Regions from separate parts of the Paenibacillus sp. FSL R5-0486 genome, predicted to be linked through region 2. Evidence: a T-box and tRNA genes for the amino acid it is inferred to sense, from the RefSeq annotation. Region 2 holds a T-box; the other regions hold tRNA genes.
What was found. A T-box is a leader RNA that pairs with one kind of tRNA and senses whether it is charged. The one in region 2 lies ahead of tyrS (tyrosine--tRNA ligase), so its partner is inferred to be a tRNA-Tyr.
Positions count from the first base shown of each region.

Region 1: it has a tRNA-Tyr gene. The T-box ahead of tyrS (tyrosine--tRNA ligase) is inferred to sense a tRNA for this amino acid. The anticodon was not compared.
Region 3: it has a tRNA-Tyr gene. The T-box ahead of tyrS (tyrosine--tRNA ligase) is inferred to sense a tRNA for this amino acid. The anticodon was not compared.

Region 1 covers NZ_CP150237.1:318,585-329,184, forward strand. The annotation lists rRNA gene MKY01_RS01405 (23S ribosomal RNA) at 1-2,110, shown strand, start outside; rRNA gene rrf (5S ribosomal RNA) at 2,191-2,307, shown strand; tRNA gene MKY01_RS01415 (tRNA-Ile) at 2,346-2,419, shown strand; tRNA gene MKY01_RS01420 (tRNA-Ala) at 2,455-2,530, shown strand; tRNA gene MKY01_RS01425 (tRNA-Asn) at 2,532-2,607, shown strand; tRNA gene MKY01_RS01430 (tRNA-Glu) at 2,612-2,683, shown strand; tRNA gene MKY01_RS01435 (tRNA-Val) at 2,690-2,765, shown strand; tRNA gene MKY01_RS01440 (tRNA-Met) at 2,783-2,856, shown strand; tRNA gene MKY01_RS01445 (tRNA-Asp) at 2,884-2,961, shown strand; tRNA gene MKY01_RS01450 (tRNA-Phe) at 2,979-3,054, shown strand; tRNA gene MKY01_RS01455 (tRNA-Thr) at 3,075-3,150, shown strand; tRNA gene MKY01_RS01460 (tRNA-Tyr) at 3,160-3,245, shown strand; tRNA gene MKY01_RS01465 (tRNA-Lys) at 3,256-3,331, shown strand; tRNA gene MKY01_RS01470 (tRNA-Leu) at 3,338-3,418, shown strand; tRNA gene MKY01_RS01475 (tRNA-Gly) at 3,429-3,503, shown strand; tRNA gene MKY01_RS01480 (tRNA-Arg) at 3,511-3,587, shown strand; tRNA gene MKY01_RS01485 (tRNA-Leu) at 3,605-3,683, shown strand; tRNA gene MKY01_RS01490 (tRNA-Pro) at 3,691-3,764, shown strand; tRNA gene MKY01_RS01495 (tRNA-Gly) at 3,775-3,845, shown strand; gene iolD (3D-(3,5/4)-trihydroxycyclohexane-1,2-dione acylhydrolase (decyclizing)) at 4,241-6,106, shown strand; gene iolE (myo-inosose-2 dehydratase) at 6,160-7,050, shown strand; gene iolC (5-dehydro-2-deoxygluconokinase) at 7,262-8,272, shown strand; gene MKY01_RS01515 (CoA-acylating methylmalonate-semialdehyde dehydrogenase) at 8,372-9,847, shown strand; gene iolG (inositol 2-dehydrogenase) at 9,917-10,600, shown strand, end outside.
Region 2 covers NZ_CP150237.1:4,192,257-4,202,856, reverse strand. The annotation lists gene MKY01_RS18705 (NADH:flavin oxidoreductase) at 1-390, opposite strand, end outside; gene MKY01_RS18700 (TetR/AcrR family transcriptional regulator) at 599-1,180, shown strand; gene MKY01_RS18695 (Dabb family protein) at 1,235-1,534, shown strand; gene MKY01_RS18690 (NRDE family protein) at 1,581-2,360, shown strand; gene MKY01_RS18685 (nucleobase:cation symporter-2 family protein) at 2,674-3,990, shown strand; gene MKY01_RS18680 (YdiU family protein) at 4,305-5,774, shown strand; gene MKY01_RS18675 (Imm63 family immunity protein) at 5,871-6,314, shown strand; gene MKY01_RS18670 (DUF4375 domain-containing protein) at 6,334-6,783, shown strand; T-box leader at 6,882-7,109, shown strand; gene tyrS (tyrosine--tRNA ligase) at 7,229-8,491, shown strand; gene MKY01_RS18660 (YxcD family protein) at 8,647-8,925, opposite strand; gene MKY01_RS18655 (hypothetical protein) at 8,931-9,428, opposite strand; gene MKY01_RS18650 (PadR family transcriptional regulator) at 9,527-10,093, opposite strand; gene MKY01_RS18645 (carbonic anhydrase) at 10,267-10,600, opposite strand, start outside.
Region 3 covers NZ_CP150237.1:6,059,437-6,070,036, reverse strand. The annotation lists gene MKY01_RS26960 (nucleotidyltransferase-like protein) at 1-102, shown strand, start outside; rRNA gene MKY01_RS26955 (16S ribosomal RNA) at 559-2,111, shown strand; rRNA gene MKY01_RS26950 (23S ribosomal RNA) at 2,421-5,349, shown strand; tRNA gene MKY01_RS26945 (tRNA-Asn) at 5,416-5,491, shown strand; tRNA gene MKY01_RS26940 (tRNA-Ser) at 5,495-5,586, shown strand; tRNA gene MKY01_RS26935 (tRNA-Glu) at 5,596-5,667, shown strand; tRNA gene MKY01_RS26930 (tRNA-Val) at 5,735-5,810, shown strand; tRNA gene MKY01_RS26925 (tRNA-Met) at 5,828-5,901, shown strand; tRNA gene MKY01_RS26920 (tRNA-Asp) at 5,929-6,006, shown strand; tRNA gene MKY01_RS26915 (tRNA-Phe) at 6,102-6,177, shown strand; tRNA gene MKY01_RS26910 (tRNA-Thr) at 6,198-6,273, shown strand; tRNA gene MKY01_RS26905 (tRNA-Tyr) at 6,283-6,368, shown strand; tRNA gene MKY01_RS26900 (tRNA-Trp) at 6,375-6,448, shown strand; tRNA gene MKY01_RS26895 (tRNA-His) at 6,478-6,550, shown strand; tRNA gene MKY01_RS26890 (tRNA-Gln) at 6,573-6,647, shown strand; tRNA gene MKY01_RS26885 (tRNA-Gly) at 6,652-6,726, shown strand; tRNA gene MKY01_RS26880 (tRNA-Cys) at 6,733-6,806, shown strand; tRNA gene MKY01_RS26875 (tRNA-Leu) at 6,813-6,891, shown strand; gene MKY01_RS26870 (class I SAM-dependent methyltransferase) at 7,075-8,001, shown strand; gene MKY01_RS26865 (helix-turn-helix domain-containing protein) at 8,232-10,600, opposite strand, start outside.

The sequences.
Region 1 (10,600 bases), 3.4 Mb from region 2:
GGGGGTAGCGGAGAAATTCCAATCGAACTCGGAGATAGCTGGTTCTCCCCGAAATAGCTTTAGGGCTAGCCTCGGAAAACAGAGTCGTGGAGGTAGAGCACTGATTGGGTGCGGGGCCCGCAAGGGTTACCAAGCTCAGTCAAACTCCGAATGCCATAGACTTACTTCCGGGAGTCAGACAGTGAGTGCTAAGATCCATTGTCAAAAGGGAAACAGCCCAGACCATCAGCTAAGGTCCCCAAGTGTGTGTTAAGTGGGAAAGGATGTGGAGTTGCACAGACAACCAGGATGTTGGCTTAGAAGCAGCCATCATTGAAAGAGTGCGTAATAGCTCACTGGTCGAGTGACTCTGCGCCGAAAATGTAACGGGGCTAAACACACCACCGAAGCTATGGCTTGATGCTTTGCATCAGGGGTAGGGGAGCGTTGTATAAGGGTTGAAGGTGTACCGTAAGGAGCGCTGGACATTATACAAGTGAGAATGCCGGTATGAGTAACGAAAAGATCAGTGAGAATCTGATCCGCCGAAAGCCTAAGGGTTCCTGAGGAAGGCTCGTCCGCTCAGGGTAAGTCGGGACCTAAGGCGAGGCCGAAAGGCGTAGTCGAAGGACAACAGGTCGAAATTCCTGTACCACCGTAAGCCGTTATGAGCAATGGGGGGACGCAGTAGGGTAGTGACGCGGACTGATGGATGTCCGTCTAAGCAGTGAGGCTGATGTGTAGGCAAATCCGCACATTGTAAGGCTGAGCTGTGATGGGGAGCGAAAATTATAGTAGCGAAGGTCATGATCTCACACTGCCAAGAAAAGCCTCTAGCCAGGTGATGGTGCCCGTACCGCAAACCGACACAGGTAGGCGAGAAGAGTATTCTAAGGCGCGCGGAAGAACTCTCGTTAAGGAACTCGGCAAAATGACCCCGTAACTTCGGGAGAAGGGGTGCCCCGGTAGTGTGAATAGCACGAGGGGGCCGCAGTGAAAAGGCCCAAGCGACTGTTTAGCAAAAACACAGGTCTGTGCGAAGCCGTAAGGCGAAGTATACGGGCTGACGCCTGCCCGGTGCTGGAAGGTTAAGGGGAGTGGTTAGGAGCAATCCGAAGCTGTGAACCGAAGCCCCAGTAAACGGCGGCCGTAACTATAACGGTCCTAAGGTAGCGAAATTCCTTGTCAGGTAAATTCTGACCCGCACGAATGGCGTAACGACTTGGGCGCTGTCTCAACGAGAGATCCGGTGAAATTTTAATACCTGTGAAGATGCAGGTTACCCGCGACAAGACGGAAAGACCCCATGGAGCTTTACTGCAGCTTGATATTGAATTTGGGTACGATCTGTACAGGATAGGTGGGAGCCTTTGAAGCATGAGCGCCAGCTTGTGTGGAGGCAACGTTGGGATACCACCCTGATCGTATCTAGGTTCTAACCTGGTACCGTAATCCGGTGCGGGGACAGTGTCAGGTGGGCAGTTTGACTGGGGCGGTCGCCTCCTAAAGAGTAACGGAGGCGCCCAAAGGTTCCCTCAGAATGGTTGGAAATCATTCGAAGAGTGCAAAGGCATAAGGGAGCTTGACTGCGAGACCTACAAGTCGAGCAGGGACGAAAGTCGGGCTTAGTGATCCGGTGGTACCGCATGGAAGGGCCATCGCTCAACGGATAAAAGCTACCCTGGGGATAACAGGCTTATCTCCCCCAAGAGTCCACATCGACGGGGAGGTTTGGCACCTCGATGTCGGCTCATCGCATCCTGGGGCTGAAGTAGGTCCCAAGGGTTGGGCTGTTCGCCCATTAAAGCGGTACGCGAGCTGGGTTCAGAACGTCGTGAGACAGTTCGGTCCCTATCTGTCGTGGGCGTAGGAAATTTGAGAGGAGCTGTCCTTAGTACGAGAGGACCGGGATGGACGTACCGCTGGTGTACCAGTTGTTCCGCCAGGAGCACCGCTGGGTAGCTATGTACGGACGGGATAAACGCTGAAAGCATCTAAGCGTGAAGCCCCCCTCAAGATGAGATTTCCCAGTATGTAAGACCCCTTGAAGACGACGAGGTAGATAGGCTGGGGGTGGAAGTGCAGCAATGCATGGAGCTGACCAGTACTAATCGGTCGAGGGCTTATCCAATAGCAAGTGATAATTCGCATGTTTCGTTTCGAATCTAGTTTTCAGAGAACAACACTCTGAAATGTAAGCTATGCTATGCGTTTGGTGGCGATGGCGGAGGGGTTCCACACGTACCCATCCCGAACACGACCGTTAAGCCCTCTAGCGCCGATGGTACTTGGACCGCAGGGTCCTGGGAGAGTAGGACGCCGCCAAGCGAAACCCCATTGGGGTATTTTTTTTCGAAAATTGATAAGGGCCCTTAGCTCAGTTGGTTAGAGCGCACCTCTGATAAGGGTGAGGTCGGTGGTTCGAGTCCACCAGGGCCCATAGCAAGACCACAACAATGAAATACACCAGAGTATGGGGCCATAGCTCAGCTGGGAGAGCGCCTGCCTTGCAAGCAGGAGGTCAGCGGTTCGATCCCGCTTGGCTCCACCATTCCCTGATAGCTCAGTTGGTAGAGCACTCGACTGTTAATCGAGTTGTCACAGGTTCGAGCCCTGTTCGGGGAGCCAGTAAGGCCCGTTGGTCAAGGGGTTAAGACACCTCCCTTTCACGGAGGTAACAGGGGTTCGAATCCCCTACGGGTCATATTATGGAGGCTTAGCTCAGCTGGGAGAGCATCTGCCTTACAAGCAGAGGGTCGGGGGTTCGATCCCCTCAGCCTCCACCATATAAACTTTATAACGACGCGGGGTGGAGCAGCCCGGTAGCTCGTCGGGCTCATAACCCGAAGGCCGCAGGTTCAAATCCTGCCCCCGCAATTATACTTTCCTTTGAGAAAGTGATCTGGAACCGTGGTGTAGTTGGCCTAACATGCCTGCCTGTCACGCAGGAGATCGCGGGTTCGAATCCCGTCGGTTCCGCCATTTTTTTATTCTAGTAAGGCTCGGTAGCTCAGTCGGTAGAGCAGAGGACTGAAAATCCTCGTGTCGGCGGTTCGATTCCGTCCCGAGCCACCATTTATAACACCATGTAATACGCCGGTGTAGCTCAACTGGTAGAGCAACTGACTTGTAATCAGTAGGTTGGGGGTTCAAGTCCTCTCGCCGGCACCATGTAATCCTGGAGGATTAGCGAAGCGGCCAAACGCATCAGACTGTAAATCTGCTCCCGTACGGGTTCGGTGGTTCGAATCCATCATCCTCCACCAGTTTTTCTATGAGTCATTAGCTCAGTTGGTAGAGCACCTGACTTTTAATCAGGGTGTCGAAGGTTCGAGCCCTTCATGACTCACCATTATATGCGCGTGTGGCGGAATTGGCAGACGCACTAGACTTAGGATCTAGCGTCTTTGACGTGGGGGTTCAAGTCCCTCCACGCGCATCCTTTATTTGCGGAAGTGGCTCAGCGGTAGAGCATCGCCTTGCCAAGGCGAGGGTCGCGGGTTCGATTCCCGTCTTCCGCTCCAATATTTTGCGCCCTTAGCTCAGCTGGATAGAGCGTTTGACTACGAATCAAAAGGCCGGGAGTTCGAATCTCTCAGGGCGCGCCATTATAACTTCATATTTTGCCGGCGTGGCGGAATGGCAGACGCGCTCGACTCAAAATCGAGTGGGAAACCGTGGAGGTTCGAGTCCTCTCGCCGGTATAGATAACGGGATGTAGCTCAGCTTGGTAGAGCACCTGGTTTGGGACCAGGGGGTCGCATGTTCAAATCGTGTCATCCCGATTTTTTTTATGCGGGTGTAGTTCAATGGTAGAACTTTAGCCTTCCAAGCTAATAGCGTGGGTTCGATTCCCATCACCCGCTTATATATTGAAAAAGAAAGAGACGGTACTCACCGTCTCTTTCTTTTTTTCTGCATTCACAGGCATATTGACCATGATTGTATACGAAGATCATGGATTATATAGCTGATTAGCATGTACCAACATGTATCCCATCCTCACGATATATTCCCCTCTCTTTTAAGTCTGTCCTTAGTCATTGTGGAAGTGTTCAAATAGAGAAGGTCTAACACATGTTTGAACACAAGAATATCTTTTCTTTATCACAATTTATAAAAACGCTTACAAAAATAGCTTGCGTAAATCATTAACCTGTAATACCATATCAATTAAGCGCTTAACCTTTAGGGGTAAGGCGCTTAAACTTAACTTAGATTAAGCGCTTAACCCGTAAAGGAAAGGACGGCGATCAAACTCATGAAAACAATTCGATTAACGATGGCTCAGGCACTGCTTCGATACCTGGATCAGCAATATATCTCGGTTGACGGGGTGGAAACCAAGTTTGTGAAGGGAATCATCGGTATTTTTGGACATGGCAATGTAACAGGCATTGGAGAAGCGCTGGAGCGCAGTCCGGGAAGCCTGACGTATATGCAAGGCAAGAACGAACAAGGAATGGTGCATACGGCAGCGGCTTATGCCAAGCAGAAGAACCGTAGACAGATCTATGCATGTACTACATCCATTGGACCTGGTGCTTTGAATATGATTACGGCGGCAGCTACTGCAACGGTGAACCGAATTCCGGTTTTATTGCTTCCTGGAGACAACTTTGCTACACGGGAACCGGACCCGGTACTTCAGCAGTTGGAAGTGAGCAGTGATTATACAATCTCAGCCACTGATCCATTCAAAGCCGTCAGCAAGTACTGGGATCGCATCGTTCGTCCCGAACAGTTGATGATTGCTGTTACACAGGCCATGCGTGTGCTAACCGATCCAGCAGAGACGGGAGCAGTAACGCTCGCATTGCCGCAGGATGTGCAGGCAGAAGCGTACGATTACCCGGAATCTTTCTTTGCCCGCAAAGTACATTATCTGGATCGTCGTCCCCCGGTACAGGCAGCCATTGAACGGGCAACGGAGCAGATTGCCCGAGGCAGAAAGCCGCTGCTCGTTGCAGGCGGCGGTGTGTTGTACTCTGAGGCGTCCGTTCAACTCGTGGAGTTCGCCGAGGTATTTGGTATTCCGATCGCCGAGACGCAGGCGGGCAAGAGCGCAGTTTCTTGGGACCACCCACTAAATGTGGGGGCCATCGGGGTTACGGGCTCTCTGGCAGCCAATAGGCTGGCGAGAGAAGCAGACGTTGTGATCGGCGTCGGTACGCGGTTCTCGGATTTCACGACGGCGTCCCGCTCTGCTTTTCAACATCCGGAAGCGTCATTCATCAACATCAACTTGAACAGCATGGATGCCGCCAAGTTAGGCGGAGAAGCCATTCTGGCAGATGCACGCGAAGGATTGCAGGCTTTGCAGAAGGAATTGCAGCAAAGACGATATCGCAGTGCATATGGTGCATCTGAAATCGCTGATCTCCGCGCTGAGTGGAATGCAGAAGTGGATCGGCTGTATGCAGCTCAACATGAAGCAGGGCTGGCACAGACTACGGCAGTCGGCATCGTTAACCGGACCATTGATCCATCTTCCGTCATAGTGTGTGCGGCAGGCAGTCTGCCGGGTGATCTACATCGTCTGTGGCGTGCGTCTGTACCAAAGACATACCACATGGAGTATGGATTCTCCTGTATGGGGTACGAGGTAAGTGGAGCGTTCGGAGCAGCACTTGCCGAGCCGGATCGTGAAGTGTACGCCATGGTAGGGGATGGCAGTTATCTGATGCTGCATTCGGAGTTTGTGACCAGTTTGCAGGAACAGAAGAAGATGACTATTTTATTATTCAACAACAATGGATTCCAATGTATTCATAATTTACAGCGGGAACATGGTAGTGACGGGTTTGGCAATGAGTTCCGTTATCGGGATTCCGAGAGTGGACGACTGACGGGGAATTACATGCCAATGGACTTTGCTGCACACGCCCGAAGCATGGGAGCCAAATCCTATAGAGCGGAGACAGCAGAACAGCTGGAACAAGCACTCCGAGATGCGAAGAACGAAACAGTGAGTACGTTGATTGAGATTCCGGTCGTGCCTGGAACCAACGCAGGTGGATACGAGTCATGGTGGAATGTGGGTGTACCTGAGGTATCTGCCGAAGAAAAGGTAGTTCAGGCTCATCACACCATGCAAGCCAACCGTGCCAAAGCAAGACCGATTTAATCCGGTTTAATATAGTGAACCACAATGTTGAACGACAAAGGAGACGTGGAGCAATGAGCAAGCTGCCATTCCAGCTTGGGATTCATCCGATCAATTGGGTCGGTGAAGATGTGAAGGAGCATGGTGATGCGACAACGTGTGCACAGATTCTGGATGACATTCAGCGTCTTGGGCTGACGGGTACAGAGATGGGACGTAAATATCCTACCGATTCTGCTATATTGCGTGAGGAATTGAGCAAAAGGAATATCAAGCTGGTCTCCCAGTGGAAATCTGTACTTTTCTCCGACCCGGCATATCGTCAGTCGGAGCTGGACAGTTATCGCAAACATGCGGAATTTCTGCAATCCATGGGCAGTAAGGTAATCAGTACGGCAGAGGTAGGCGGGTCACTTCATTTTGATCCAAGACGGACACCGAATGAAAAAGAAGTGCTCAGACTCAGCGAATCTGAATGGCATATCCTCGCTGAAGGATTGAACGAAGCAGGAGCTATTGCCCGCGAACTTGGGTTGAAGCTTACGTATCATCATCATGGAGGCACAGTGGTAGAGCAACCGGATGAGATTGATCGACTGATGGAGCTGACAGACCCTTCTCTCGTGTATCTGCTCTATGATACTGGTCATGCCTACTATGGCGGAGCCGATCCACTTGAACTGCTGCGCAAACATTATGATCGGATCGCCTATATCCATCTGAAAGATATCCGCCCGCATGTGCTGGATGAAGCACGCGCGGAGCAGTCTGACTTTGTCGGTTGTATTCGTAGAGGAGTGTTCACTGTACCAGGCGATGGATGCATTGATTTTGCACCAATTCTACAAGAACTGATCACACGAGGGTACGATGGCTGGGCGATGCTTGAAGGAGAGCAGGACCCTGCGATTCATAACCCATATGAGTATGCGAAGCGATCTTTGAAGTATATGGAGTCGTTATAGCAACACAGCTGATTCGTTTAGCATTGCAGCGGTCAGAGGCCACACCTATGAAGCGAAAAAGGAAGAAGGCCAGCAAGATTATAAAGTTACGATTGGAAAATAAAACTGACTTACTCTAGCCGTTTACGAGTTCTTACGATGGAATGAGTAACTAGTCTAGATATCCATATAGAACATGGAAAATCCCACTACAGAAAGGGGCTCACATGCAATGACTTACGTATCCTTTCCGGTATCCAGGAAGAAGGATTTCACCGCGATTGGCCGCTTGTGCATCGACTTGAACGCCAATGAGATCAATCGCCCGATGGAAGAGACGATGACGTTCACGAAGTATGTAGGTGGCTCTCCGGCCAATATTACGATTGGCATGTCCAGACTGGGTATGAAGACGGCTTTTATCGGCAAAATCGCAGGTGACCAGATGGGCAGATTCATCCAGAGTTATTTGGAGAAGAACGGCATCGACACATCAAATTTAGTTACAGATGACACTGGAGCGGTGACAGGGCTTGCTTTTACCGAAATCAAAAGCCCAACGGATTGCAGTATCCTGATGTACCGGGACAATGTAGCGGATTTGTTATTACAGGCGCAAGAGGTACAAGAGCAGTTGATTGCTGACTCCAAAGTGCTGTTAATCTCAGGCACAGCCCTCGCGCAGAGCCCATCCCGTGAAGCCGTATTACAGGCACTAACGTATGCAAAAAAACATGGCACAGTTATTGTGTTTGATCTGGACTATCGCCCATACACATGGACATCGGACGAAGAGACAGCGGTCTATTACAACCTTGCAGCCGAGAAATGCGATATCATCCTCGGCACACGTGAAGAGTTCGACATGATGGAGACATTCGACCACAATCCGGATCATAGCGATCAAGTAACTGCACAGAAATGGTTTGATTTCTCGGCGAATATTGTAGTAATCAAACACGGCAAGGAAGGGTCCATTGCTTATACGCGTGAAGGGCTTTCCCATCGTGCGGACAGCTATCCGGCAAAAGTGGTCAAAACGTTCGGCGCAGGCGACTCTTACGCGGCTGGGTTCCTGTATGGATTGATGCAGGGCTGGACAATTGAGCGCAGTATGGCGTATGGCAGTGGCGCAGCAAGTATCGTTATTTCAAGCCACAGCTGTTCGGATGCAATGCCAACGGTGGAACAGGTGAATGACTACATTGAACGTTGCAATCGGGGCGAGATTACCGTGTCTTGAAGCTCGTTGCAATACTTTGAATAACACACTCATACAGATCAACATCAATCATATAAGTTCAACATAAGGGATCACACATAAGCGAAGGGAGACAGGGCTATGGGAAAAGGAATTTCTGAAGCGTCTGCAACAGCGACAATGGTACAAAACTGGATCGGAGGTGCCTGGGTAACCCCAGCGTCAACTCGCACGGAGCCAGTGGTGAATCCGGCTACAGAAGAGGTTATTGCACATGTGCCACTGTCCGAACAAGCGGACGTGGATCTGGCGGTTCAGACAGCACGAGAAGCGTTCAAATCCTGGAGCAGCACACCGGTTCCGCGCCGTGCACGTATTCTGTTCCGCTACCAGCAGTTGCTGGTTGAACATTGGGAAGAGCTCGCTCGCCTGGTGACACTGGAGAACGGTAAAAGTTATGCCGAAGCGTACGGCGAGGTATTGCGTGGCATTGAATGCGTCGAGTTCGCGGCAGGTGCCCCGAATCTGATGATGGGCAAACAACTGCCTGACATCGCGACAGGACTGGAGTCGGGCATGTACCGCTACCCAATCGGCGTAATTGGGGGGATTACCCCATTCAACTTCCCGATGATGGTGCCGTGCTGGATGTTCCCGCTGGCTATTGCGTGTGGTAACACCTTTGTCCTGAAGCCGTCCGAGCGCACACCGCTGCTGGCAGGCCGCCTGGCAGAGCTGTTCAAGGAAGCGGGGCTTCCTGACGGCGTGCTCAACATCGTTCACGGTGCGCATGATGTCGTGAACGGGTTGCTGGAACATAAGGATGTTCAAGCGATCTCCTTTGTCGGATCACAACCTGTAGCTGAATACGTCTACACCACTGCATCCAAGCATGGCAAACGGGTACAGGCACTGGCTGGTGCCAAAAACCACTCCATCGTTATGCCAGACGCCGATCTCGATCTAACCGTGAAAGAGATTACCAGTGCAGCCTTTGGCTCAGCAGGGGAACGTTGCATGGCATGTGCGGTTGTTGTCGCTGTGGGTGATGTGGCTGACGAACTAGTACAAAAGCTGGTGGAAGCAGCAGACCGCATTACCATTGGTAACGGTATGGATGATGGCGTGTTCCTCGGTCCTGTCATCCGTGGACCACATAAAGAGCGTACACTCAGTTACATTGAAGCCGGAGAGCAGGAAGGCGCGGCATTGATTCGGGATGGACGTAAGGATCAGGCGACAGGTGAATCCGGTTATTTTGTAGGGCCTACGGTATTCGACCAAGTTGATAGCAATATGAAAATTTGGCAGGATGAGATCTTTGCTCCGGTACTCTCGGTGGCAAGAGTGTCTACGCTGGAGGAAGCCGTTGAGCTGGCGAACCGTTCCGACTTTGCCAACGGGGCGTGTCTGTTCACCCGCAGCGGAGCGAGTATGCGTCAATTCCGTGAAACGATTGATGCGGGCATGTTGGGTATTAACCTGGGCGTACCTGCACCAATGGCATTTTTCCCGTTTTCCGGTTGGAAAAAGTCCTTCTATGGTGATCTACATGCCAATGGTACGGATGGTGTTGAATTCTACACTCGCAAGAAGATGGTAACGGCGCGCTGGTAACAACCAGAGCATCACTCGGGCTAAGGGGAACGCCCAGCCCATATGGACGCACATAGGGAGGATAACGGAATGGGCAAGGACAAAGTGAGAATTGGCATCATCGGTGCTGGACGGATCGGCAAAATTCATGCAGACAATCTCCTGCGTAACCCGCATGCCGAGATTGTGGGAATCAGTGACTTATTTGCAGGTCCTGAATTGGAGGCTTGGGCCTCCAGTCGTGGCATCCCTGTTGTAACAACGAACAGCAGCGAGTTGATCTCGATGCCTAATGTAGACGCGGTGCTGATCTGTTCTTCAACAGATACACATGTGCCGTTGATCGAACAGGCCGCCCAGGCGGGCAAACATATCTTCTGCGAGAAGCCGGTCAGCATGGATCTGGCACAGACCCAAGCGGCGGTAGCGGCAGTTCAGAAGGCTGGCGTGAAGCTACAAATTGGATTTAACCGCCGCTTCGATCACAATTTCAGACGGATACGTGCGCATGTGCAGGATGGTACGATTGGTGATCCACATATTATCAAAATTACGTCTCGCGACCCGAGTCCGCCTCCTGCGGAGTACATCCGGGTGTCTGGCGGGATCTTCATGGACATGATGATCCACGATTTTGACATGGCCCGTTATCTGTCCGGGAGTGAAGTGGAAGAAGTGTACGCTCAGGGCAACGTGCTGATCAATCCGGTTTTTGCGGAACATGGTGACGTGGATACAGCGATTGTAACGATGACTTTTGCCAATGGAGCGATT
Region 2 (10,600 bases):
GTGAGGTTGAGATCCAGAAGGGCGGGTAATACCCAAGTGCAGAATTTGCGGGAAAATCTTGCCGCCAGCTTCATGGACTTGCTTGACTACTTCAGCCCAGCCGTGAAGAGCTGCTTCTCCATACATATGAGGGAGCCTAGGCTCACTTGATGCAGACGGATGCTCAATAGTTGCACCCTCTGTAATAATGAGTCCAACACCATGCTCGGCACGCCGGCGATAATATGCAGCTACATCGGGACCTGGCACACCATCCGGGGAGAAGGCACGAGCCATGGGGGACATGATGATGCGCGAGGACAGGGTTAATTTTTTAACAGTGTATGGTTGAAACAGAAACTCCGTAGAAATAACATTATGTTGTTGATTAATCAAACTAAGCACCTCCATTATTATGCACCTTCAAGCGGGTACGAGTGCAATCTTAACAAGGTGTATAGGCATGCTCAACCAACAATCGGAGCATTTTGTTGCTTAAGCGAAAGACACGGATTATTGTATGGTGTCTTTGCACTTACTTTCACTTGTTGAACAATTAACACTTATCTATAATGAAGGAGTCTAACCAAATATTTTGTGTACAAAGGAGGATTGGGACATGTCTGGTGTATTGTCTCCAAACTCGAATGATCCGCGTGTAATCCGCACGCGTCAATTAATTCTTGATGCGTTTTTAAACCAATTGAATATTAAAAATTTCAACAGCATTACGATTCAAAACATTACGGAACAAGCCACAATTAACAGGGCTACATTCTACGCCCATTTTCAGGATAAATATGCACTGCTTGAAGCCTTGTTATCGGATGCTTTTATGGAATATGTGACGAAAAGAGTGGACCCGGATGCCCGGTTATCAGCCGAAACCATACAGCAACTTATATTTTCATTATGTGATTATCACGTCTCAAGTAATGGTTGCATCAAAAAATATGAGACAGTTGCACCAATTATTGAAGAAAATATCAAGACACAGTTGGAGCAATTCCTTCTTGAATTAATGAGCAAAGTAGCGGGGGATGTAGATCCCAAAACGCTGAAAATTACGGCAACGATGCTAAGTTGGTCGATCTATGGAATGACGTATCGATGGAATATTGAAGGCGGGCAGGAATCCCCGGCTGAATTAGCCAACAGAGTGGTCCCCTATATGATGGGTGGATTGGAATTGTTGAATTAACTTCATTTAACGAAATTGCATTAATATTCGGATGGATATGGGAGGAATAACAAGATGTTTGAACATTTGGTTGTTTTTAAATTTAACGATAAAACCACACTAGCTAAACAGCAGGAATGGGTGGATCAATTGCTCACGTTACAGGAACAAATCCCGGGGATTGTCGGGCTGACCGCAGGGATCAATGCAACGGAAGAAACGGATCTTATCCAAGGTTACACGATTGGATTGAGAGTGACGTTTGAAGATCAGGAGGCATTGCGCGCCTATGGTCCACATCCTGCTCATCAGGCATTTGTAGCTTCCCTCGATGGTTGGGTGGAAGATGTAATTGTAGTTGACTATGCTATATAAAGGCGCGAAATCAGAGGTTTAACGAATATAGGAGTTGAAGATTCCCATGTGTTTAATTTTATTTGCTTATAACATGCATCCAAAGTATCCGCTTATATTGGGATCAAATAGGGATGAATTCTATCACAGACCTACGGCTCAAGCACACTATTGGGAAGATCATCCTCATATATTGGCTGGCCGGGATTTGTCGAAAATGGGAACCTGGATGGGCGTAACCACAGAGGGGCGTCTGGCTGCTATCACGAATTATCGTGATCCGAATGAAGATGTACATGCCAAGGGCTCAAGAGGAGATCTGGTTGCTGATTTTTTAAAGGGAACGTCCACACCTGAGCAGTATATGCAACATGCGGAGCAAAGTCAAAATGATTATCCTGGCTACAATTTGTTAGTGGGTGATCCTGACGACCTCTATTATTATTCTAATGTGGGTAATGTTGTGATGAAGTTGAAACCGGGAATATACGGGATTAGTAATCACTTGATTAATACAGATTGGCCCAAGGTGAAACGTGGAAAAGAAGGGCTGGAGAAAATCATCCAAGGGGAGGACGAAGCTACCCTGACAGAGCAAATATTAGGTTTGCTGCAAATGGCAGACCCTTCAGTGGATGAGCATCTACCTCATACAGGTGTTCCATTGGAGTGGGAACGTTTACTTTCTCCCATCTTTGTTAGAAGTGAGAAATTCGACTATGGGACCAGAGCTTCATCCGTTGTTCTGATGAACAGAGAAGAAGTGTTTTTTACGGAGAGGGTTCACCAGAACGGAGAGGTAATGGAGCAACGTTTTAACATCAAACCTCTTAACTCGACAAGCTGAGAATAAGAAACAAGTGATGTTCTGACATTATGCATTAACATGAATCAATGAAGTTACCTCTCACGTTCATGTTTCATTGCTTCTGAGTGTAAAGAATTATTTGAATTTTCCACGTTAACTAATATAACACGAAATAAACGGTTTGAGAGTACCTTTTGTATAACACGCCCAATTTTAGTTGGGCTCTTTATCCCTTATCACAATTCTATGTTATGAATCATGGAACTTCCCTGAATAGTTTATATAATGTGAATCAACATAACATGATTTTGGAGCGGTTTGGTTGATTCTAATTTCAGGGGGGCAACGTGGGATGAAAGAAACCAAAAAGATGAGAGTTTTTTCACTGGGAATTCAGCACGTACTCGCGATGTATGCGGGAGCAATTCTGGTGCCTTTGCTTGTGGGCAGAGCACTAAATCTGACTGCAGAGCAGTTGGCGTATCTGGTATCCATTGACCTGTTAACGTGTGGGATTGCAACATGGCTTCAGGCTCGAAAAGGAAAGTACTTGGGTATTGGGTTGCCAGCGGTGCTCGGAAGTTCTTTTGTAGCGGTGACACCGATGATTGCAATTGGATCGCAGTACGGAATTCCCGCCATTTATGGGTCGATCATCGCAGCCGGGCTATTTATCGTTATCTTTGCCGTGTTTTTCAGCAAAATCGTCAAATTGTTTCCGCCAGTTGTGATCGGTACAGTGGTAACCATCATCGGTCTTGTGCTAATCCCAACCGGCATTAAAAACATGGCGGGTGGAGCAAACAGCGAGAATTTCGGAAGTTTGGACAATTTGGCGCTTTCATTTGGTGTATTACTGTTCATTCTAATCCTGAATCGATATGCTCGCGGGTTTGTTAAATCCCTGGCTGTTCTCCTTGGTATTATCGTGGGCACCCTCATCGCAACCATCATGGGAAAAGTGAATTTTGCCTCTGTACAGGAAGCCTCCTGGTTCCATTTACCTCAACCCTTTTACTTTGGATGGCCTACCTTCGAAATCGGCCCCATTATTACAATGATTATTGTAGGTACGGTGGTTATCATCGAATCAACAGGTGTATTTATGGCTTTGAGCAAAATCTGTGATCAACCGATCAACGAAAAAGATCTGGCACGGGGATATCGCGCAGAAGGTCTCGCGTTTGTTCTGGGCGGCATCTTTAATGCTTTTCCATATAATACATTTGCTCAGAATGTCGGTTTGGTTCAGCTCTCCAAAGTAAAAACGACCAATGTTGTTGTTGCAGCTGGAGGTATTTTGGTCTTTCTGGGACTCATTCCGAAGGTAGCTGCTTTTGCAACAATTATTCCAAGTGCTGTCCTCGGTGGAGCGACTGTTGTCTTGTTTGGAATGGTTGTCTCATCCGGGATCAAAATGCTGCAAAACGTCGACTTTGGCAAACAATCCAATCTATTGATCGTGGCTTGCTCCGTTTCACTTGGGCTCGGTGTTACTGCTGTACCCGATCTATTTGCCCAGCTTCCTCAAAGTATTCGGATTATTGTTAGCGATGGTATTATCACGGGAAGCCTGTCAGCGATCCTGCTTAATGTTTTCTTTAACCTCGCTTTGAAAAAAGAGAGCGTGCCAGTACAGCCTGTACAGGCTCAAGAAGCACACACGTAATCCTTGTAATAACAGACGTGTCATCTATAGTAGTAAGTGGAATGGATCCAAGATGGTTTTCTGGGAAGTGGATTGCAAGAGAATGACCCCACTTGGCAAAGAAACCTCTTGGATTTTTTGGTGCTTACGATTCATGAGGAATGCAAAAGACATGCAAATATGCTAAAGTTTCATCAAGAACATTTTAGATGTTCGTTTAAGTCAACAACCTCTTGAATTGAATTTCCATGCGACTACATAAATGAGCATTGGTTCACAAGGCTACAATATAACCAGGGGATATCCCTTGGGTGCAGAAAAGGAGTTGTGATCACATGCAAGAAGAAACGTTGAACAAAGGGTGGAACTTGGAGAATAGTTATGCGCAGTTACCGCAAGCCTTTTTCACAAGTCAGGGCGCAGTGCCTGTTGAATCACCAAAGCTAATCATTTTCAATAGATTGCTTGCATCCAGCTTGGGACTGGATGTGGAGTCTCTTGACAGTGATGAGGGAGCGCAAATTTTTGCAGGTAATATGATTCCGGAAGAGGCCGAGCCTTTAGCTCAAGCCTATGCAGGACATCAATTCGGCAATTTTAACATGCTTGGAGATGGACGGGCTCTTCTGCTGGGTGAACAGATTACGCCACAGGGCGAGCGAGTGGATATTCAGCTGAAAGGTTCAGGGAGAACACCGTACTCTCGTGGAGGAGATGGACGTGCTGCTGTAGGGCCCATGTTGCGAGAATATATTATTAGCGAAGCGATGTATGCACTGGGTATCCCAACGACACGCAGTCTGGCTGTGGTGTCTACAGGAGAAAATATTATTCGCGAAACAGAGCGGCCAGGTGCTATTTTAACCCGGGTGGCTTCCAGTCATATCCGGGTAGCAACCTTCCAGTATGCAGCCAGATGGGGGTCTATCGACGATCTCCGGGCATTGGCTGAGTATACGTTGCATCGACATTTTCCTGATGTTGCTCAAGCTGAGAATCGCTATCTTCTGCTCCTTCAGGAAGTGATTAAACGGCAGGCGGCACTCGTTGCCCAGTGGCAGCGTGTTGGTTTCATTCATGGCGTGATGAACACGGATAACATGGCGATCAGTGGTGAGACCATCGATTATGGTCCGTGCGCCTTTATGGATGCATACAATCCATCAACCGTATTCAGCTCCATTGACAGGCAAGGTCGCTATGCTTATGGTAATCAACCGTATATTGCCGGGTGGAATTTGGCTCGTTTTGCCGAGACGCTTCTGCCGTTGTTGCATGAAGATGAAGAACAGGCCGTGCAGCTCGCTCAGGATGCTATTGCACAATTTTCTGAATTGTACCATCATCATTGGCTCAAGGGAATGCGTGCCAAACTGGGCTTGTTGGATGAAGAGGCCGAAGATGAAGCGCTGATCAAGGAGCTTCTTGAACTTATGGAGAAGCATAGTGCAGATTACACCAATATGTTCCTGGCTTTGACCTTTGATACATTGGAAGGGACAGCTTTGTTTGGCACGACAGAATTTGCTGAATGGCATGAGCGGTGGCAAGCAAGATTGGACAGACAGCAAGAGGAGAAGGAAGTCTCTCGACAGTTGATGAGAACAAACAATCCAGCCGTCATTCCCCGAAATCATCTGGTCGAGGAAGCCCTTGAGCGTGCGGAGAATCACGGAGACCTTAGCGTGATGGAGAAGCTTTTGGCAGTTCTTTCAGATCCGTTTGCACACTCACCTGAACAGGCTGAATATGCCGAACTACCTGCACAATGTAATACTTCGTATCAGACTTTTTGTGGGACCTGATTGAACAGTAGGAATAAATATGAAGAGGCTGCCTTGGGCAGCTTTTTCATTTTTCATTCTGTCATCGACGTTACTTTTATAGAGGCAGGTGCATTCATGTCCAACATGTTAAGCAAACAACAATTGGCAGACATCCTTTTACAGCTTTTAGAGCGTACATCTTTTCCCAGGGAACAGATGCAGAACTATGTTAACCGCTTGTTTGAGAACTTTAAATGGGATGGGGTGCCCTATGTAGAGAGTAGAAAAGATACGTATATTGTTCGAATATACGAACGTGGTCTCGTCTCATTGGAGAAACGGGTGAAACAGCCGGATGAAGTCATCTATTGGTTGCTGGAAGATATTATTTTCACCGCGACGCATGTAGGGTTGTTGGAAAGACATGGCGTGGATAATAAAGAAACGCATTTGAACTACACAAATGAAGTGATGAAGGAACTGAACAGGGGTGTTCAGGAAGCTTTCCAGCAGATCGGTGATCCGTATTTACATTGGCATCAGACGAGTAAACGTCAGGAGTTAGAGGGCATGACATAAAAAAAGTGAGGTCTGTTACATGAGCGAGCATGATATTAATGATGTATGGTATGACTATGCTGTGTTATTTGTCGAAAAAAAGAATGAATCTGAACAGGGCTGGGCATCGTTGACTTCGAACGAGCAGGACATTGCTGCTTTATGGCTATTAGAGGCGGATGTCTTTAATGGCGGTTTTATACAGTTTTTCTGCAACTGGGGGGAAGAGGTATACCGTTACGCGTTGCGGGCATTACATATCATTGGTGCGACTCAAGTCGTGGAGATTATAACGTCAGCATACGGCTGCATTGAGCACTTGAAAGAGAATGAAAGGCTTACCGAACTGTGGGATATTCCTAAATTCCTGACAAAGGAACAAGAGCAGCAGTTAGATGCGCTGGATCAGCAGTTTTGGAACAATGAGGATCAGATCGCGGAGAAAGCTTATGGTTATTATCACGGAAAATTGAACATGATGATCATATAATCTGGTTTCAACTATGCATCCGTTGTTCTGTTCAATGATTAATACTTGGTCTTGCAATGACTGAAACGTTCGGCTATACTTGCTATAAATTGAATACATGAATCACGTTGATAGAGCGCAGTAGCGGCTTTGTCCCTGTTACAGAAAGTCAGGGGTTGATGGAACCTGATACATACAAGGGCTGCGAATTACACTCTGGAGTACTTGGGTAATGCCAAGCGGATGGGCAAACGATATATTGCCAAAAGTGGTATGGATAACGTGTTAAGGTCACGTGTTGTCCATGCAATTTGGGTGGTACCACGGTTATGATAATCGTCCCTGTGTCTAATGAAGACAAGGAGGCGATTTTTTTGTGTCCAAAAAATCCGTTCCAGCGTGTAGTTTCGTAATTTAACGTTGATCATGACTGAATCTTGAGGATAGAAAAGGGGTTATACACATGATGAATATTATTGATGAACTACAGTGGCGTGACGCCATTAACCAGCAGACAGATGCAGAGGGACTGCGTGAGTTGACTGAAACCAAATCAATCTCATTGTACTGCGGCGTTGACCCTACGGGGGACAGCATGCATATCGGACATCTCATTCCATTCATGATGCTGAAACGTTTTCAACTGGCAGGACACCGTCCGGTTATTTTGATAGGTGGAGCTACAGGAACGATTGGTGATCCAAGTGGTCGGCAGGCAGAGCGTTCTTTGCAAACGATGGAGCAAGTGCAGGAGAATGTGGATGCACTGACAGCGCAGATGAAGAAGTTGTTTGTAACAGACGGTGATAATCAGGTTCGCATGGTGAACAACTACGATTGGACACACAAAATCAATGTGATTGAATTCTTGCGTGACTACGGCAAAAACTTTAACCTCAACACCATGCTGGCTAAGGATGTAGTTGCGAGCAGACTGGAGGGCGGAATCTCGTTCACCGAGTTTTCCTACCAGATCCTTCAATCACTCGACTACCTGCACCTGTTCCAGAACGAAGATGTACAGCTTCAAATTGGCGGTTCCGATCAATGGGGGAATATCACGAGTGGTCTTGATCTGATTCGTAAAAAAGAAGGATCTGAAGCGAAGGCGTACGGTCTGACCATTCCGCTCATGCTCAAATCCGACGGTACGAAATTTGGTAAAACAGCTGGCGGTTCAATCTGGCTTGATCCGAACAAAACGACACCATTTGAATTCTACCAGTTCTGGGCGAATACAGAAGACCGTGATGTGATCAAATACTTGAAATACTTTACCTTCCTGAGCAAAGAAGAAATTGAAGCTTTGGCTGAAAAGGTAGAGACAGAGCCGCACAGACGTGAAGCACAGAAAGCACTCGCGGAAGAAATGACAAAATTCGTTCACGGCGAAGAAATGCTCGAACAGGCTAAACGTATTACAGCGGCGCTGTTCAGTGGTGATATCCGTTCCCTGACAGCAGATGAAATCGAGCAGGGTTTCAAGGAAATGCCAACATTCGAAACGGACGGGGAAGCGAAAAATATCGTCGACTGGCTCGTAGATCTAGGGTTGGAGCCATCCAAACGCCAGGCGCGTGAGGATGTCACTAAAGGCGCTATCTCCATGAACGGTGAGAAAATCACAGAGCTTGAATTCACAGTCTCGGCAGAGCATGCCATCGGCGGTAAATTCATCATTATCCGTAAAGGTAAGAAGAACTACAGCCTGGTTAAACTACAATCGTAGTTTCCAAGAATTAGAACGTAACACAGAGACGTATAGAGACTATAATAGACACACAAATAAAGCTACAAATACAGAAAAAAAAGACCGCCTTCCATCTCTGTCAGGCGACAGAGGGGAGGCGGTCTTTCGTATATCAGGCCAGTGAGTGACCTCTCTTATTGATTAACGATCGCTGTGATTTCTTCATCCAGATCAAGTCGTACATTCTCACGGTACGCCCGGATGTTGTATTCACTGTGCAGGTAACGAAGAATCGCTTCAATCATATTGGACTCCACCAGATATTGACTACGGCCTTGAATCCAAACTTCAGCGGAATAACCTGTATCTTCTTCCCAACTCAGTTCTACATTCACATCGGTTGGACGTACACCCTTACGTTCTGCCATGTGAATACAGATTGCATTCACAATTTCATCCATGCTCAGAACCATAGAGATTAGTACCGTCCGTTTCTGTTACGGTCATCATCACGATCATTGCGACGGTCATAACGACCATCCGCTGCAGGTTTGCGACGATTGGAGATGGCTCTGAAGAGTGCCATAGCCAGCATAACAATCAACATAATTGCTGCAACGTTCACGAGCAATCCAAGGATGTTACCCAGAGCGCCCATGCCACCGAATAATCCGCCGAACATCATACCAGCAAGACCACCAAGCATCATGCCTTTCATGAATCCGCCGCCACCGCCGAAGAATCCGCCACGGTTCGTTGTAGCTGCTCCATTGCTGGAATTGTTATTCGTATTCGATTTGCTTACATTGCTGTCGGATTTCTTAGGTGTATTGCTATAACTTTTCGTACCGGATTTGAATCCGCCACCACGTCTTGCATCTGCAGAATCCGGATTCGTTACTCCAACTGTTGCGAACAATAATGTAAAGGCCATAAATACCATCATTAGATGTTTAACTCCGAATTTTTTCTTCATTGTAAAGATCGTAACCCCCCGATTAATTTGTTTGAATCGCCCAAAAATGGGCCTTACTCATGTAATACGGTCAACTTGCAGGAACGTTTCAAATTTTATTAAATTTCTGAAACGCTTGGACTTGGGTCTTGAATTGCAGCTTGGCCATCAAGCAATTGGGTAACCCAATGACACCATTCCAGGCCTGTTTGTGCGTGCATTAACCCTTTTTGTACCAGGATGTAGCTTCCAAAATCTCGGTTGCCTACACGAAGATTATCCTGAGGTATACGTGACTTCAGATCCTCGAAATAACGTATGCGTTCCATAAACCAGCTTTTACGCTCGTTAAGAATGCGTCTCATGCTTCCGTCTTCCGCTATGCCAACACACAAAATACGCAAATTAAATTCATCGCGTGTAACCGGTGCGGTAACAGGAGTAATCATCCATTCCAAGAGCTTTTCAATGCCTTTTTCCGTAACTGCGTACATTTTCTTGTCCGGTTTGTCAGACTGTTGTACCCAGCGGGAGGCCAATAACTCATCGTTTTCCATCTTGGACAGGAGTGGATAGATCTGGCTGTGTTTCGCCTGCCAATGTGGCTGGATTTTCAGCATCAGATCATAGCCCGATGACTCCTCGCGGGTAAGCAGCCCGAGTAATCCGTAGGAAAGTATGTTCATGCACATGTCTCCTTAATATTAGGGCTAGGTCAGAGAGAACAATCGTTTTTACTTTCTTTGACCGCTTTCATAAAAAGTGTACACTGAAACTGTATGGTTTGACAACCTGACAGAGCAACTGCCTTAATTTAGACAAAAAAAGTGCGAACCATAAGGTCCGCACTCCAAACCATTTAGAGAGATGCCTGTTGTCCATACCCCTCAGCGACAAGATCAAGCTCACCTGTGGCAGAATCGATAACCATGCCGTGGACGGGTACATTGGGAGGAAGTAAAGGATGCTTCTTGATCACTTCCACAGTATGTTTTACCCCTTCTTCGACGCTGTCAAACCCGCGCAACCATTTTTGCAAACGGATGCCAGAGTTCTCCAGGGTTGTCATGACTTCTTCCGATACGCCACGCTCAACCATATGTCCAATCATGGTCTCAGCGTGAAGGGAAGCCATACCACATTCCGTATGCCCCACTACCAGGACTTCATCTGCACCCAGTTCATAGATGGCG
Region 3 (10,600 bases), 1.9 Mb from region 2:
GTAATACGTAAGCTGGTCTTTCGTTCTATTGTAAAAGAATCGGCAGGATGGCCATCAATCGGAGGAGAGGGTCGGGAAATTCGGTATTGGATTGAGGCATAACCTTCTCCAGAGGCCTGACATTATATTGATCACATAAGGGAGGGGAAACCTTCCTTTTTTGTTTGTCTAATAATTTATAAAAAGATGTTGACTCTCATTCACGATATATGATACATTATATTTCGTTCCTCAAACGAGATTATCGCCAACAAACGATAAATTCTTCAGAGGAAAAGTGAAGAACTAAAGCTTCAAAAAAGAAATTAAAAAAAGTTCTTGACGAAAACAAACGAAATGTGTTACATTATTTAAGTCGCCGCCGAAACTTGGTTGAGACGAAAAAAAGTAAAACAAATCGTGTTTGATCTTTGAAAACTGAACAACGAGTGAGTAAACATTCTGCTTGCAGAATGAACGCGAAAGTTTGAGACAAGCCTTGGCTTGAATCGGCTGGAGCACAAATGAGATTTTTAATCTCGTCAGATTCAAAATGAGCTTATCGCTCTTTTCAATACTTTATTGGAGAGTTTGATCCTGGCTCAGGACGAACGCTGGCGGCATGCCTAATACATGCAAGTCGAGCGGACTTGAAGAGAAGCTTGCTTCTCTGATGGTTAGCGGCGGACGGGTGAGTAACACGTAGGCAACCTGCCCTCAAGTTTGGGACAACTACCGGAAACGGTAGCTAATACCGAATAATTGTTTTCTTCGCCTGAAGAGAACTGGAAAGACGGAGCAATCTGTCACTTGGGGATGGGCCTGCGGCGCATTAGCTAGTTGGTGAGGTAACGGCTCACCAAGGCGACGATGCGTAGCCGACCTGAGAGGGTGATCGGCCACACTGGGACTGAGACACGGCCCAGACTCCTACGGGAGGCAGCAGTAGGGAATCTTCCGCAATGGGCGAAAGCCTGACGGAGCAATGCCGCGTGAGTGATGAAGGTTTTCGGATCGTAAAGCTCTGTTGCCAGGGAAGAACGCTTGGGAGAGTAACTGCTCTCAAGGTGACGGTACCTGAGAAGAAAGCCCCGGCTAACTACGTGCCAGCAGCCGCGGTAATACGTAGGGGGCAAGCGTTGTCCGGAATTATTGGGCGTAAAGCGCGCGCAGGCGGTCATTTAAGTCTGGTGTTTAATCCCGGGGCTCAACCCCGGATCGCACTGGAAACTGGGTGACTTGAGTGCAGAAGAGGAGAGTGGAATTCCACGTGTAGCGGTGAAATGCGTAGATATGTGGAGGAACACCAGTGGCGAAGGCGACTCTCTGGGCTGTAACTGACGCTGAGGCGCGAAAGCGTGGGGAGCAAACAGGATTAGATACCCTGGTAGTCCACGCCGTAAACGATGAGTGCTAGGTGTTAGGGGTTTCGATACCCTTGGTGCCGAAGTTAACACATTAAGCACTCCGCCTGGGGAGTACGGTCGCAAGACTGAAACTCAAAGGAATTGACGGGGACCCGCACAAGCAGTGGAGTATGTGGTTTAATTCGAAGCAACGCGAAGAACCTTACCAGGTCTTGACATCCCTCTGATCGATGCAGAGATGTATCTTTCCTTCGGGACAGAGGAGACAGGTGGTGCATGGTTGTCGTCAGCTCGTGTCGTGAGATGTTGGGTTAAGTCCCGCAACGAGCGCAACCCTTATATTTAGTTGCCAGCACTTCGGGTGGGCACTCTAGATAGACTGCCGGTGACAAACCGGAGGAAGGTGGGGATGACGTCAAATCATCATGCCCCTTATGACCTGGGCTACACACGTACTACAATGGCCGGTACAACGGGCTGCGAAATCGCGAGATGGAGCCAATCCCAACAAAGCCGGTCTCAGTTCGGATTGCAGGCTGCAACTCGCCTGCATGAAGTCGGAATTGCTAGTAATCGCGGATCAGCATGCCGCGGTGAATACGTTCCCGGGTCTTGTACACACCGCCCGTCACACCACGAGAGTTTATAACACCCGAAGTCGGTGGGGTAACCGCAAGGAGCCAGCCGCCGAAGGTGGGATAGATGATTGGGGTGAAGTCGTAACAAGGTAGCCGTATCGGAAGGTGCGGCTGGATCACCTCCTTTCTATGGAGAATCGTTTCCTGCAACGGAAACATTCAAATATGCAGCTTAGCTACAAAACACTCACTCGTTGTTCGGTTTTGAGAGCTCAAACTCTCAAACAGCTTGCTTTTGCATGGAGCTTGTTCTTTGAAAACTAGATATCGAAACGAAACAAACGCGAATTAGAACATTCCTTTAAGCTGAACTTGTGCAAACAAGTCAAGTGTATAAAGGTAGTTAAATTGCTTTTGTGAGGGTATCGGGTGAGAGCGACTTTTGGCTTTGCGCAAGCAAAACAAGGGAAGCGAGCGACCGAAACCGGAACAAAATGGTTAAGCTACTAAGAGCACACGGAGGATGCCTAGGCGCTAGGAGCCGATGAAGGACGTGGCGAACAACGAAACTGCCTCGGGGAGCTGTAAGCAAGCTTTGATCCGGGGGTGTCCGAATGGGGAAACCCAGCTGGGGTAATTTCCAGTTACTCATAACTGAATACATAGGTTATGCAGAGGCATACCAGGGGAACTGAAACATCTAAGTACCCTGAGGAAGAGAAAACAATAGTGATTCCGTCAGTAGCGGCGAGCGAACGCGGAGAAGCCCAAACCAAAGAGCTTGCTCTTTGGGGTTGTGGGACGTCTCACATGGAGTTACAAAGGAACCGGTTAAGCGAAGAGGTCTGGAAAGGCCCGCCAAAGAAGGTAAAAGCCCTGTAGTTGAAAGTCTGTTCCCTCCGAGACGGATCCCGAGTAGTGCGGGGCACGTGAAACCCCGTATGAATCCGGCAGGACCATCTGCCAAGGCTAAATACTTCCTAGCGACCGATAGTGAAGCAGTACCGTGAGGGAAAGGTGAAAAGCACCCCGGAAGGGGAGTGAAATAGAACCTGAAACCGTGTGCTTACAAAAAGTCAGAGCCCGTTTTAGGGGTGATGGCGTGCCTTTTGTAGAATGAACCGGCGAGTTACGTTCCCGTGCAAGGTTAAGGTGAAGAGCCGGAGCCGCAGCGAAAGCGAGTCTGAATAGGGCGACTGAGTACGTGGACGTAGACCCGAAACCGGGTGATCTACCCCTGTCCAGGGTGAAGGTGCGGTAACACGCACTGGAGGCCCGAACCCACGCATGTTGAAAAATGCGGGGATGAGGTGGGGGTAGCGGAGAAATTCCAATCGAACTCGGAGATAGCTGGTTCTCCCCGAAATAGCTTTAGGGCTAGCCTCGGAAAACAGAGTCGTGGAGGTAGAGCACTGATTGGGTGCGGGGCCCGCAAGGGTTACCAAGCTCAGTCAAACTCCGAATGCCATAGACTTACTTCCGGGAGTCAGACAGTGAGTGCTAAGATCCATTGTCAAAAGGGAAACAGCCCAGACCATCAGCTAAGGTCCCCAAGTGTGTGTTAAGTGGGAAAGGATGTGGAGTTGCACAGACAACCAGGATGTTGGCTTAGAAGCAGCCATCATTGAAAGAGTGCGTAATAGCTCACTGGTCGAGTGACTCTGCGCCGAAAATGTAACGGGGCTAAACACACCACCGAAGCTATGGCTTGATGCTTTGCATCAGGGGTAGGGGAGCGTTGTATAAGGGTTGAAGGTGTACCGTAAGGAGCGCTGGACATTATACAAGTGAGAATGCCGGTATGAGTAACGAAAAGATCAGTGAGAATCTGATCCGCCGAAAGCCTAAGGGTTCCTGAGGAAGGCTCGTCCGCTCAGGGTAAGTCGGGACCTAAGGCGAGGCCGAAAGGCGTAGTCGAAGGACAACAGGTCGAAATTCCTGTACCACCGTAAGCCGTTATGAGCAATGGGGGGACGCAGTAGGGTAGTGACGCGGACTGATGGATGTCCGTCTAAGCAGTGAGGCTGATGTGTAGGCAAATCCGCACATCATTAAGGCTGAGCTGTGATGGGGAGCGAAAATTATAGTAGCGAAGGTCATGATCTCACACTGCCAAGAAAAGCCTCTAGCCAGGTGATGGTGCCCGTACCGCAAACCGACACAGGTAGGCGAGAAGAGTATTCTAAGGCGCGCGGAAGAACTCTCGTTAAGGAACTCGGCAAAATGACCCCGTAACTTCGGGAGAAGGGGTGCCCCGGTAGTGTGAATAGCACGAGGGGGCCGCAGTGAAAAGGCCCAAGCGACTGTTTAGCAAAAACACAGGTCTGTGCGAAGCCGTAAGGCGAAGTATACGGGCTGACGCCTGCCCGGTGCTGGAAGGTTAAGGGGAGTGGTTAGGGAGCAATCCCGAAGCTGTGAACCGAAGCCCCAGTAAACGGCGGCCGTAACTATAACGGTCCTAAGGTAGCGAAATTCCTTGTCAGGTAAATTCTGACCCGCACGAATGGCGTAACGACTTGGGCGCTGTCTCAACGAGAGATCCGGTGAAATTTTAATACCTGTGAAGATGCAGGTTACCCGCGACAAGACGGAAAGACCCCATGGAGCTTTACTGCAGCTTGATATTGAATTTGGGTACGATCTGTACAGGATAGGTGGGAGCCTTTGAAGTGTGAGCGCCAGCTTGCATGGAGGCAACGTTGGGATACCACCCTGATCGTATCTAGGTTCTAACCTGGTACCGTAATCCGGTGCGGGGACAGTGTCAGGTGGGCAGTTTGACTGGGGCGGTCGCCTCCTAAAGAGTAACGGAGGCGCCCAAAGGTTCCCTCAGAATGGTTGGAAATCATTCGAAGAGTGCAAAGGCATAAGGGAGCTTGACTGCGAGACCTACAAGTCGAGCAGGGACGAAAGTCGGGCTTAGTGATCCGGTGGTACCGCATGGAAGGGCCATCGCTCAACGGATAAAAGCTACCCTGGGGATAACAGGCTTATCTCCCCCAAGAGTCCACATCGACGGGGAGGTTTGGCACCTCGATGTCGGCTCATCGCATCCTGGGGCTGAAGTAGGTCCCAAGGGTTGGGCTGTTCGCCCATTAAAGCGGTACGCGAGCTGGGTTCAGAACGTCGTGAGACAGTTCGGTCCCTATCTGTCGTGGGCGTAGGAAATTTGAGAGGAGCTGTCCTTAGTACGAGAGGACCGGGATGGACGTACCGCTGGTGTACCAGTTGTTCCGCCAGGAGCACCGCTGGGTAGCTATGTACGGACGGGATAAACGCTGAAAGCATCTAAGCGTGAAGCCCCCCTCAAGATGAGATTTCCCAGTATGTAAGACCCCTTGAAGACGACGAGGTAGATAGGCTGGGGGTGGAAGTGCAGCAATGCATGGAGCTGACCAGTACTAATCGGTCGAGGGCTTATCCAATAGCAAGTTGTAATTCGCGTGTTTCGTTTCGAATCTAGTTTTCAGAGAACGATCTCTGAAGCATATTCCCTGATAGCTCAGTTGGTAGAGCACTCGACTGTTAATCGAGTTGTCACAGGTTCGAGCCCTGTTCGGGGAGCCATATGGAGAGGTGTCCGAGCTGGCCGAAGGAGCACGATTGGAAATCGTGTAGGCGTCACAAGCGTCTCGAGGGTTCGAATCCCTCTCTCTCCGCCATAATATTAAGGCCCGTTGGTCAAGGGGTTAAGACACCTCCCTTTCACGGAGGTAACAGGGGTTCGAATCCCCTACGGGTCATAATAACTTCAAAAAAAGAAGTTGATTTTTACAACAAGATTATGGTATGATCATAAATGTGTTGTTCGGAGGCTTAGCTCAGCTGGGAGAGCATCTGCCTTACAAGCAGAGGGTCGGGGGTTCGATCCCCTCAGCCTCCACCATATAAACTTTATAATGACGCGGGGTGGAGCAGCCCGGTAGCTCGTCGGGCTCATAACCCGAAGGCCGCAGGTTCAAATCCTGCCCCCGCAATTATACTTTCCTTTGAGAAAGTGATCTGGAACCGTGGTGTAGTTGGCCTAACATGCCTGCCTGTCACGCAGGAGATCGCGGGTTCGAATCCCGTCGGTTCCGCCATTTAATCTTTACATGAGGCAAACTGTTCACTACATCTGCTGTATGGCACTGATGCCCTATATAAAGTGTAAGGAATTAAGATTAGACTTTATTATGGCTCGGTAGCTCAGTCGGTAGAGCAGAGGACTGAAAATCCTCGTGTCGGCGGTTCGATTCCGTCCCGAGCCACCATTTTTAAAATAATTTAATATGCCGGTGTAGCTCAACTGGTAGAGCAACTGACTTGTAATCAGTAGGTTGGGGGTTCAAGTCCTCTCGCCGGCACCATGTAATCCTGGAGGATTAGCGAAGTGGCCAAACGCATCAGACTGTAAATCTGCTCCCGTACGGGTTCGGTGGTTCGAATCCATCATCCTCCACCAGTTTTTAGGGGCATAGTTTAAAGGTAGAACAACGGTCTCCAAAACCGTTGGTGTGGGTTCAATTCCTGCTGCCCCTGCCAATTAACTTTTTAGAAATTAACCTTTTATGGCGGTCGTGGCGAAGTGGTTAACGCACCGGTTTGTGGATCCGGCATTCGGGGGTTCAATTCCCCTCGATCGCCCCTTTGTTTTTTCATTTTTTATTGGGGATTAGCCAAGCGGTAAGGCAACGGACTTTGACTCCGTCATGCATAGGTTCAAATCCTATATCCCCAGCCATTATGCGGACGTGGCTCAGCGGTAGAGCATCGCCTTGCCAAGGCGAGGGTCGCGGGTTCGATTCCCGTCGTCCGCTCCAAAATATGGCGCCATAGCCAAGTGGTAAGGCACAGCTCTGCAAAAGCTTTATCCCCAGTTCGAATCTGGGTGGCGCCTCCAGCATATGCCGGCGTGGCGGAATGGCAGACGCGCTCGACTCAAAATCGAGTGGGAAACCGTGGAGGTTCGAGTCCTCTCGCCGGTATATTGAATAGCCCTACATGTTGCTTATGCAATGTGTAGGGCTATTTTTATTTTATATGAAACGATTTATGTGCAGTAAGAAAATCTAGAGTAAGAGAAGATGGACGTTAATAAAGATTGACGTATGATTATATTGAGTATATTGTAGATAAGTAAAGTCTTTAATATGGAGGAGTGAAGTAGAGTGACTAATGGAAAAAATGTATCGGATACCGATCTGTTATTTGATCTTTCTGTATGGGAAGAGGCATGGAAGAATCGTCCGAGAAGTTCAAAATATAAGAAGAAAAGCGTCCCCTCTAATATAGAAGAAGCTTTTGAGCGATGGGCCAGGGATTATCATGCACAGTCGTTCACTGAAGAAGGAAAGCAGCGTTCTGAACGCATTATGGGCTGGATTGAAAACCAGGGTGTGGAATTCGCAGGGTTATCCATTTTGGACATTGGAGCAGCCTCAGGCATATTTACCATTCCTTTTGCGGAAAAGGGGGCAAGTGTGACCGCAGTTGAGCCTTCTGAGTTGCTTGTCTCCCTTATGAAAGAGACGATACCTCCAGCTCTGGAATCCAAAATCGAAATCGTAAACGAACGATATGAAGAAATCTCCATTAAGGATAAAGGCTGGGAGAAGAAATATGACTTTGCATTTGCATCCATGTGTCCGGCGATGTCGGATTGGGAAACGATTGAGCAGGCGATCAATTGTGCCCGGAAGTATGTGTATATAAGTACTATGGCGGGACATAAGGAACACACACTAATGGATGAACTTAAGGATGTACTGGGTGTAACTTCTTCACACCAGGTCGGTGATATGGGGTATATCCAACAGTTGCTGTATTTGAAGGGCTATTCTTATACGATGATCATTACGAGAGAAGTTAACTCATTTGAAGTACCGGTGGAAGAGACTATCGAGAAGCTGCCAGAATGGCTTAATACGTATGAGTTACCATCGGATGAAGATTCTCTCAGACTGGCTGAAGAGTACATTCTGGATACGTACAAGGATAGTACGGTGACCTTCTCACGTGGAGGAAGATTTGGTAAGATTCTAATTCAACTTGAACAGCCCAATATGAAAACAGTTCGCACTAAGGATAAGCGATAAATCGCATAAGCGTGGCACGTGTACTGATAATCAGGAATTGAGACTGAGACAATGTAGTCTAACGTCTAAGATAACACTAGGAAGCATCACAACGCTGTGCCAAAAGATGAACGGTTGAAACATATGAAGTTAAGATTGCAGAAGTGAAGGTGTAAGTGAAGGGAGCAGTTTATGTGCTCCCTCTTTTTTGAAGCCACTAATTCATCGACCGCTTTGAACCAAACCCTCGTTTATTTAGAGATGTTCGATACTTCTGCTTTCTGCTTACGCTCCCGATACTGGCCGGGGGTGATTCCTTCCCATTTACGGAATGACCGGATAAAGTTTTGCGGATTGTTGTACCGAAGTCGTGCTGCGATATCTTTAACGGTTAGATCACTTTCGTCCAGCCATTTTTTAGCGATGTTAAATCGGTACTTGGTCAGATATTCACTAAATGCACAGCCTGTCTCTTTGCGGAAAACACTACTTAAGTAGTTGGCATTGTAGTGAAGCTTCAAGGCACATTCCTCAAGCGTCAGATCCTTATCATAATCTTGATGAATCATGGCAATCATTTTCTCAGATATATGCTGATACTGGGCATATTGTCTCGCTTTAAAAACCTGAATGACGGGCAAGATGACTTGATATTTAAACCAATCCTCAACTTCAGCAGCGTACTGCAAACTATGAAGTTCATGAAACATCGAACCACGACCTTGGGAGATCTGTCCGAGTCGTATGCCGGATTCCTGAGTCATTTGCAAAATATGCGTGAGTAGCCTCGTAAGAGCCACCTCATACTCCTCCGGTGTAACCTCCATACCAAAGATCACTTCCAGCAGTTGTTTCAGAAGAGCAGAGGCCTGGACTTCGTCCGCACTTTGAATAGCTTGGATCAACGAATATTCCAATGATTCCGGGTAGGTCATGGACCAAGTGGGAGTGTGATGATCTATGTTCTCATATTGAAAAATAATGCCTGTTCCCAGCTTCATCCGATGCCTCAGTGCTTCCAAGGCTTCTGTGTAAGCTTGAGGGATGTGATGTAGAGAGCTGTGCGACTGGCTGAACCCTATACTGACTTGAAGAGCCAGAATCTTATCCATCTGTTGTTGTAACTGGTCTGTTAATACATATAGCTGCTGTGAAAAAATAAACTGATCCTGTTCAACGGTCCCAATCACCGTGACTACCGTATGTTCCAGCACAATGGGAAGCAATTGTTGGTTATGCACAACCGTTTCCTCCAATATATTTTGAATAGCGAATAATAAGAGATCACGATCACTAGCTCTATATTTTGTATGATTAACGAGATCGGCCTGTAGTGTAATAACAGCAATTTGTTGCCATTCCCGAACCTGATGCGTGTAGCCATATTCATTCAGGGCGTCATGAAGAGTATGAACAGGGATCTTACCCTGGAACAGATTCATCATAAAATGATTGCGAATCTGCAATAGATGCACATTAAGTGTGTTCTCTAATTGGGAGTGAGAGGCAGATAATTGTGAGACCCCTGCTCTGATCTGTTCGAACTCATCAGAAAATGGTGGTGATTGCTGAGCTACCGTGTTTCCTTCTTTGGACAGGTGGTTGTCACCAAGTTGGGTTAAAAGTTTACGAATCGGGACATGCATTCGCTTGGAGCCGAGCCAGGCGAGTAATAATGAAAGTAAAAGTAAGCAGATACTGATATACAAGGTGTGTAATCCGATATCGATATATTCTTGTGTCAGAATATTGGTAGGTGAGATTAGCACATAAGTCCATCCCTTTAAGGTAGAAGGGCTATACGTCAGGGAATAATGTGTATCGGCGATCTTAACTTCCCGTTTTTCAAAGCCTGTTGAAAATGTGATGGGTGATAGTTTGGTTATGTTGGCTTCCGTATCCCGATCCTGTAATCCAATGGCAGACAACGGTTGTCCAATGTATACAGGATCGGGATGGACCAAGATACGTTGTTCCCGATTCAAAATGATCAGTCCTGAGGTAGCATTGCCTAAGGAGGCTTCTCCTAGTGTATTTTGCAAAGAGCATGCAGGGATTCCGGCAATCAGGGCAGCATCGGAAGATGTATTCAGATTCGGAATAGATCTCGCAAGGGCAATATGATAGATACAGCCTGTACCTGGTGAACGCTCATCATTACTGAACACCGATGAAGGGGAGAGTTGCCATCCAGAGGTTAGCGTATCCGATATCAATTCCTTCATGGGAAGAGCCAGTGGGAAATCCGTATTACGGTATAATCCGGCATGGTCAATAAGCCAATTCTGAGATTGGTTCACCAACGTGATATCCAGCAAAGGTTCCCATGACCTCATATTCTGAAATTCGCTCTGTAGTTTGTCGGCAAGTAATGGTCCATTCCCTTCTATTGAAGAAGAAGCAGACAGGGAACGGAGGGTTACCGGAGAGCGAACGGCCTGATCAAGCATATAACTGACTGTAGCAAGTTTGTGCTCTACGTTGGATTGCATTTGTTCCAGCAACTGTCTGTTGGCCTGCATACGATGCAGCTCTGTTTGGTTTGATGAATAGATAAATGCGGCAATTCCCGTTAACAAAATGGGCAGGGTGCTTAACAGGATTCCGAAGATGATCATTT